Regions from separate parts of the Aneurinibacillus thermoaerophilus genome, predicted to be linked through region 1. Evidence: predicted binding sites of a transcription regulator. Region 1 holds the regulator's gene; the other holds the start of a gene.
What was found. Region 1 encodes NrdR, which represses ribonucleotide reductase genes. Its sites were predicted from a motif close to AACACNATATATNGTGTT; they were not measured.
Positions count from the first base shown of each region.

Region 2: the regulator NrdR is predicted to act here: its motif matches at 1,532-1,549, upstream of K3F53_RS12670 (adenosylcobalamin-dependent ribonucleoside-diphosphate reductase).

Region 1 is NZ_CP080764.1:777,423-781,763, forward strand. It holds gene coaE (dephospho-CoA kinase) at 1-78, shown strand, start outside; gene K3F53_RS04220 (lytic transglycosylase domain-containing protein) at 106-681, shown strand; gene K3F53_RS04225 (glyceraldehyde-3-phosphate dehydrogenase) at 864-1,898, shown strand; gene nrdR (transcriptional regulator NrdR) at 2,043-2,510, shown strand; gene K3F53_RS04235 (replication initiation and membrane attachment family protein) at 2,607-4,103, shown strand; gene dnaI (primosomal protein DnaI) at 4,117-4,341, shown strand, end outside.
Region 2 is NZ_CP080764.1:2,431,558-2,435,898, reverse strand. It holds gene K3F53_RS12680 (hypothetical protein) at 1-168, opposite strand, end outside; gene K3F53_RS12675 (lipoate--protein ligase family protein) at 356-1,174, shown strand; gene K3F53_RS12670 (adenosylcobalamin-dependent ribonucleoside-diphosphate reductase) at 1,680-4,223, shown strand.

The sequences.
Region 1 (4,341 bases):
ACGTTAAAGGAAACAGAGGAACAGGTGGATGAACTGATGGAACAGCTGCTTTCGTCAGATAAAGGCGCGAAACGATAAAGTACGATTGTAGTGAAGGGGTTGAGGATGAAACGATTGAATCGAAAACATGCATTATTTTTCCTATGTCTTCTGGTGGTTTTTCTGCTGTTGGACGCGCCTGTTATCTGGAAAGCGATGTACCCTGTATATTACAAAGAGGAAATCCGTAAATCGGCGCGGCAGTTTGAGGTAGATCCGTATCTAATTATGGCGATTATTCAAGTGGAATCCAAATTTGATAAGAACCGCGTATCGAAAAAAGGGGCTATTGGCTTAATGCAGGTAATGCCTGCGACCGCGGAGTGGGCAATCCGGCAGACAAAAATGTCGCCTATGGCGGTCGATTATTTGGACGAACCGGATACAAATATTTTTCTTGGAACATGGTATGTTTCATTTTTGTACGAAATGTTTAATCATAACCCGTATGCTGTGATCGCGGCGTACAATGCTGGTCCAGGAAATGTTAAAAAATGGATGGAGCGCGGAGTCTGGGATGGAACACCAGAGCATATTTCACAAATTCCGTTTGGCGAAACACGGCATTATGTACAGCGAGCATTATACTACAAACAACGGTACGAAAAAATTTATGCGGACGAGTTTGGCGTTTTGAAGTAAGACAAGCAGCAAAATGAGTTTCTGTTTTATTCAGAGAAAGCAGGACTGTATTTTGCTGCATTTATTTTGTTTGAATATTTAGAAATTAATAAATTTGGGTTGGCATATTGAAAAAAGTGTCATACTTATTATAATAAATACTTGTAATAGTATGGAACATATCCGGGGAGGAGAACGTATTAATGACGACACGAATTGCCATTAATGGATTTGGACGTATTGGACGGATGGTATTCCGTAAAGCGATGAACGATCCGGAAGTTGAAGTGGTAGCAATCAACGCGAGCTACCCTGTTGAAACGCTTGCTCACATGATTAAGTATGACACAATTCACGGTAACCTTTCCGATAATATAGAAGTAAAAGATGATATGATTATCGTAAACGGTCGGGCTACGAAAATTGTTTCTGACCGCGATCCGGTTAATTTGCCGTGGAAAGAATTGGATGTCGAAGTTGTTATTGAAGCGACAGGCAAGTTCCGAGATAAAGAAGGCGCAGGCAAACATATTACAGCTGGCGCGAAAAAGGTTGTTATCACCGCACCGGGCAAAGACGACGACGTAACAATTGTCATGGGCGTTAACGAAGATATGTACGATTACGAAAAACATCACATCATTTCTAACGCTTCCTGCACAACTAACTGCCTTGCTCCAGTAGCAAAAGTGTTAGACGAAGCGTTTGGCATCGAATATGGAATGATGACAACCGTACACTCCTACACAAATGATCAGAAAAATCTGGACAATCCGCATAAAGATCTGCGGAGAGCACGTGCGTGCGGGCAGGCAATTATCCCGACGACAACAGGCGCTGCTCGGGCGGTTGGACGCGTGTTGCCGCAGCTGCAAGGCAAGCTGAACGGTTTTGCACTCCGCGTTCCGACACCGAACGTATCCGTGGTCGATCTGGTGGTAAATGTGAAGAAAAGCGTAACGGTGGAAGAGGTAAATCGCGTGCTGCGCGAGGCGAGCGAGGATAGCATGAAAGGAATTCTCGGCTATACGGAAGAGCCACTTGTATCTGTAGATTTTAACGGCAATGAGAATTCTTCCATTGTTGACGCGCTCTCTACAATGGTAATGGGTGATAAACAAGTAAAAGTGTTGGCTTGGTATGACAACGAGTGGGGCTATTCCTGCCGTGTGCTTGATCTGACAAAGCATGTGTCCGCCGCTGCTTACGCGAAAAAAAAACAGGAAGTAACTGTGTAATTACGGTTTGAAATGGTATTTCCGGCATAGAAAGACGGGACAATCCATATCGGGTTGTCTCGTTTTCTTATGTTTTTGGACTTGACTACAGCTTTTTTCTGGGACAAACTAGGGAAAAGTACGCAATGGAGTGGGGTTGATGACATGCGTTGTCCTTATTGTGCTCACAACGGAACAAGGGTACTCGATTCGCGCCCGGTAAACGATGGAAAGTCGATTCGACGGCGTCGTGAGTGTGAAGAGTGCACAAGGCGTTTTACTACATTTGAAGTCGTGGAAGAAACACCGTTATTAGTCGTGAAAAAAGATGGCGCCCGTGAAGAATTCAGCCGAGAAAAAATTTTACGTGGAATCATCCGGGCCTGTGAGAAGCGTCCAGTTCCCTTAGAAACACTGGAGTCGATCGTCGATAAAATTGAACGAGACCTGCGCAACAGTGGCAGATCCGAGGTGCAAAGCAAAGACATTGGGGAATTGGTCATGAATGCGCTCTATGATGTTGATGAAGTGGCATATGTGCGATTTGCTTCTGTATATCGTCAGTTTAAAGATATTAATGTATTTGTCCAGGAACTTGAAGAATTAATTCGTAACAGCAGGAAAAAAGAATAGAACACGAGCCGGTCACGCGGTGTAAGATTGCGAAGAATAGCGGCGGTGATGCTATAATAAAAAACGAAAAAATTGATGGCATAGGGAGTGATACGGGTGAGATGGCAGGAGACCGTCCCGAATGATCCCTACCTTATCCGGGTGAGGCGGCCGATTAGCAATGTGGAACTCAGTTATTTGATTCATCTGTACCAACCGCTGGTCGGGGCGCTACCTGTCGCACTGTACCAGACATTGCTTTATAACCTTTCGCTGGCGAATTTTTCGGCTGTGCAGGGGTTGCATTATAGATTAATGGTAACAATGGCAGTTCCATTGAATGTCATTGTAAAGGCGAGACATCAATTAGAAGCGATCGGACTTTTGGAAGTATATCAAATTGAGGCGGACGGACAGCGTATTTTTGAATATATTTTACAGCCACCTCATTCGCCGGATATTTTTTTTAGTGACGACACGTTAAGCATTATGCTTTTGAATCGGGTAGGTAAAGAATTTTATCGCAAGCTGCGGCGCCAATTCTCGATCCCGGAGGAATATCGTTTGCCGGAGAATGTGGAGAGAAAACGGATTACGAAAGCGTTTGACGAAGTGTTTTATCATCTTTCCCTGAGTGAAATTACGGTAGAAAAGGGCACTGAGACGTATAATTTCCTTAAAGACGTGAGGGAAGAAAGTCCGCTGCCCTTGTTTGATCCGATGGCGGCGACGCGGCTAAATTACGCGAACTCTCGCCTTGATTTTGAGTTTTTGGAAGCTTCGCTTCCTAAGATGATTAAAAAAGATGGGCTGTTTACGAAAGAAGTAAAGGCTGAGTTAGAAAGCCTGGCCTTCCTATATGGCATTGATAATGAAACAATGGCTCGCTTTTTGCAAGAGCCTTCTGTCATCGAATATGATACGATTGATACCGCTTCGCTACGCCGTCTGGTAAAAGACTGGTTCCGCAGGGAGAATGGCCGGGCCCCAAAAATCGTGTCACGGGAAGAAATTGTGTTTCACTCAGATACGGTGGAGACAGAACGGAAAGAGCGGGAAGAAAAGGCGCTGACGGAGGCGGAAAGTCATGCGTTGCGCCTATCTTCCCTTTCGCCTTTTCAACTTATAGGACTTTATCAGAGAGGAGCCAAGATTGCTCCAGCCGATCAGAAGATCGTTGAAGAATTGCTTGAGGAGTATCAGCTTCCTCCTGGAGTAGTGAATGTGCTGCTGGAGTACGTTATGATGACATATGACCGGCAGCTGCCAAAAGACATCATTTATAAAATCGCCGGTCACTGGAAGCGGAATAACATTAGAACTGTACAAGAAGCGCAGCGCCAGGCCCGGCAATTTTATTCAGAACGGAAAAGTGCCAAGGCGGCTTCTGCCGATAAAAAAGTGTTTACTCGCGCCTCTTCTGGCGGACGAAGCAAGCGGCGTAAAGACGAGATTCCGCCGCTCATACTGGAGCAGTTGGAACGGCAAAAAAACCAGGTGACAGAGGAAAAAACTGCAAAATCATCCAAGGTGGAAATGATAGATGAAGAGTATGAAAGAAAGCGAAAACGAATGGAAGAACTGTTGAAAGCGCTGGGAGAAAGCAAGCAGTAAGGGAGAGGAGAATATGCAGCGTGTGAATAAACTATTGTCTTCTTATAAGGTAAACGGGCGCTATTCATTCGAGGAAATTGTCAATGAAGTGACGGTAAAGCCGGAAGTTATAGAGTTGAGAAAAAAGCATCCTGAGATTGAAACGATTCATATTATGCGATCCCTTTCCCGTATCAAGCAGGCTATTGATGAAGCGGGCCATTGCCGCCGTTGCCCCGGGCTTGCCAAATGTCCGAAT
Region 2 (4,341 bases), 1.7 Mb from region 1:
TTCTTCATACTCATCAATGTAGTAGTCGTCATGACGTAACTCATCGTCATCATAATACGTATCATCGGCGTATACGACTTCGGCCGCCTCCCGGCATTTGGAGCAATAGCTCCGGTTTCGTTCCCAGAGTACCAGCTCTTCGCCGCAATAAATACACAAATCCCTCATCGCGCAATTCCCCCTTTGTGATACTCTCGGAATTTTTTCATGTACATATCTTACCTCAACTTTTATTTTTTCAAACGGGAAATTATTCAATCGGCTTCCGGTGTTTTCCAAACAATAGAACAAAGCGAGAGAATTTGTGGAATATGCTACAATAAGTAAGGAGGAACATCGGAAAGGGGCAAAAGAAATGGAACAGTGGCGTTTTATTGATACGGGGGTACATTCACCTGCGATGAATATGGCGATTGATGAAGCGGTGCTTATTGTACATAGCGAAGGCAAAACGAAGCCGTCGCTCCGGTTTTACACCTGGAATCCGGCAACCGTATCGATTGGTTATTTTCAAAAAGCAGAAAAGGAAATTGATTTGGATAAAGTGCGCGAATATGGTCTAGGCTTTGTACGCCGGGCGACGGGCGGTCGCACCGTGCTGCACGATCAGGAGCTGACATACAGTGTCGTAGTGTCTGAATCCCACCCGGCCATGCCGTCCAGCGTAACCGACGCGTACCGTGTGATCAGCGTAGGATTGCTGGAAGGGTTTCGGTTGCTAGGGCTTCAGGCAGATATGGTTCATCCGGACGATGCAAAGTTTGCCATCCCATCTTCAGCTGCGTGCTTTGACTCCCCTTCTTCTTATGAATTGGTCGTGGAAGGGAGGAAAGTGGCTGGAAGCGCGCAAACAAGGCAAAAGGGGGTTATTTTGCAGCACGGCTCAATTTTGCTGGATATAGATATCGATATGTTGTTCGATATTATACGTCATCCGAATGAGCGTGTACGAGACCGTCTTAAAAAAAATTTTGCCGACAAGGCGGTGGCGATTAATCAGGTGCGTAAGACTCCGGTGACGCTTGCTGAGGCGCGGAAAGCGTTTCGGGAAGGGTTTGCCAAGGGGTTTGGTGTAGAATTGGTGGACGATACGCTAACGGCTGAGGAAGCGGAGCTTGCTGAACAACTGGCGCGCGAGAAATACGGGTGTGACGAATGGAATTTCAAACGCTAGAAAAAAGCGGCCTGTAACGGCCGCTTGGAGGGGCTGTCTCAAAAGTCATGAGCCAGCCCCTTTAGTATGAAACAATACCTACATATAAATATTCATTTTTGCCAATAAATCTAAATATAGCGTTTCGAGTAATAGAAAACTTCCTCACTTCCCCTTTTGAGAAAGCCTCAGTTTATATTATAGCGAAACGTCATACCGCTCCCTGCTGTTTTTTCGCCTTTTTGCATGCACTGGAAAAATGCTTTGTATGCTTTGTAACCCTCCCTGTTTCTTGTAAAACAATGGAGGAAATAGAAATTTATAAAAGATTTTACATAAAAAAATTTGTCGAACGCTTTCTACCAAAAAGATAGGAAATTAACTATATATTGTGGTAAAATCTAAACATAAACTCAATATATTGACGTAATAGTAAAGGTTGGTTTAGACTAAGAGGGCACTAGTCAAATGTATCAGACATGAGAAGTTTGGTCAATTTATATTTCACATAATGGGAGGATAAAAAATGGAGGCAACAACCGAAACAGCGGGAAAAACGAAGCTTGAAGGGTTAAGTGAAAAAATTTTCCTCGACCGCTACGCGTTAAAAGATCCGAATCCAGACAATGTACAGGTCGGCGACACTGTACTTGTTTTGACGAAAGATGATCCGAAGTTCCCGAAAAAAGAAGTCGGGGTTGTAGAAAAGCGTGAAGGCGATACCATTCATGTTAGACTGCGTAACGGGGAGATGGTGGTGACAGAAGCGGACAAAGCGCTGCGGACGTTGGAATGTACGCCAGAAGAGATGTGGGATCGCTTGGCGAAGACGATCGCGTCCGTGGAAACAACACCGGAGAAGAGAAAAGAATGGACAAAGAAATTCCGCGCGCTTCTTGATGACTGGAAGCTTGTTCCGGGTGGCCGGATCGCGGCGGGCGCTGGCGCGAATGATGAGCTAACGCTGTATAACTGCTACGTGATTCCGTCTCCGCACGACAGCAGGGGCGGTATTATGGAGACGCTCACTCAGATGACGGAAATTATGTCCCGCGGGGGCGGCGTCGGCATTAACCTGTCTTCGCTTCGTCCGCGTCGCGCCCAGGTAAAAGGCGTAAACGGTTCTTCGAGCGGTTCCGTGTCCTGGGGTGGTCTGTTCAGCTATACGACCGGGTTAATTGAACAGGGAGGTTCGCGCCGTGGGGCTTTAATGCTTATGATGAATGACTGGCACCCGGATGTGCTTGAGTTCATTACAGTCAAGCAGAACATGGGCCTGATTACAAACGCTAACCTGTCGGTTTGCATCAGTAACGGTTTTATGAAAGCTGTTAAAGAAGATTTGGAATGGGAGCTGAAATTCCCGGATACGACCGATCCGGAATACGATGAAATTTGGGATGGAAACCTGCAAAAGTGGGAAGAACTCGGAAAACCGGTACGCGTGTACAAAAAAGTCCGCGCCCGCGACATGTGGCACACCATTATTGAGTCGGCATGGAAATCAGCCGAACCGGGCGTTGTATTTATGGAATACTATAACCAGATGTCTAACAGCTGGTACTTTAACCCCATTATTTGTACAAATCCGTGTGGAGAACAAGGACTTCCTGCATGGGGTGTATGTAACTTATCTGCGATTAATCTTTCAAAATTCACGAAAGACGGCGATGTAGACTGGGAAAATCTCAGAACAACAGTGCGTCATTCTGTACGTTTCCTTGACAATGTCGTTGATGCAACGCCGTATCATTTCCCAGAAAATGAAGCGAACCAGAAAAAAGAGCGACGTATCGGTCTTGGCACGATGGGGCTGGCAGAAATGCTCATCCACTTAAAAATTCGCTACGGCAGCCCGGAATCGCTCGAATTCTTGGACAAGCTGTATAACTTTATCGCGCGCGAAGCGTACCTTGCTTCTACAGAAATCGCGGCGGAAAAGGGAAGTTTTCCGGCATTCGACGCGGAGCTGTTCCTTAAGAGCGGCTTCATGAAGCAATTTGATGAAGAAGTACGCAATGCGGTACGGGAGCGTGGCATGCGCAACGTGACAGTTTTAACACAGGCTCCGACCGGCAGTACAGGAACGATGGTAGGAACTTCGACAGGCATTGAGCCTTTCTATGCCTTCGAATATTACCGTCAAAGCCGCCTTGGTTTCGACAAACAGTATGTACCGATCGCGAAAAAATGGATGGAAGAAAACAATTCCGATACGCTACCGGATTACTTTGTCAGCGCGATGGATCTATCTGCCGAAGACCATGTACGGGTGCAGGCCGCTATCCAGAAATGGGTGGACAGCTCCATCAGCAAAACAGCAAATGCGCCGGCCAACTTTACGATTGAAGATACAAAAGCATTGTATGAGCTCGCTTTCGATCTCGGATGCAAAGGCGTCACTATCTACCGTGACGGCAGCCGTGACGTGCAAGTTCTAACAACGAAAGATGAAAACAAAGAAGGAAAGAAAGAAACGGCTCGGGAATCAAAAGCAGAAAAAGCCGCTCCGGTTCAAGACGTAGATGAAGTACCGCCGACGAAAGATTACCGCCGCCGCCCGCTTAAGCTAAAAGGCGCGACATACAAAATGAAGACTCCGCTCGGTAAAGCCTACATAACGGTAAATGAAGTGGACGGAGCGCCGTTTGAAGTAATCGTAAATGTAGGCAAAGCGGGAAGCGACGTATTTGCGATGTCCGAAGCGCTTGGCCGCGTGTCTACGCTCTTCTTGCGTTTCGGTGAACTGCCGGACGGTAACAAAGCGCGTCTGTTGATTAAGCACCTTAAAGGGATCGGGGGTTCCGGTGCGGTTGGCTTTGGTGCAAACCGCGTAGATTCGATTCCGGACGCGGTGGCGAAAGCGATTGAGTTCTATCTTGACGGAGAAAATAGTGATGAATCAGTTGCATCCACAAATGATGTACCGATGAATGCACCGGAGCGCGATGAAGACGGCGATGTCTATCGCGAAGGACTTGATCTTTGCCCTGAGTGCGGCGCCGCGGCGCTTGTGGCGGAAGAAGGCTGCAAACATTGCGAAGCATGCGGCTATTCCCGTTGCTCGTAAGTAAAGCAACAAGAAAACCGGCATCTTGGATAATTCCATGATGCCGGTTTTTAATTGAGCGTTTTGCAAAATAGTAATTTCACCCAAGGTGAAAAAACAAGAACCTATACTGCATTTG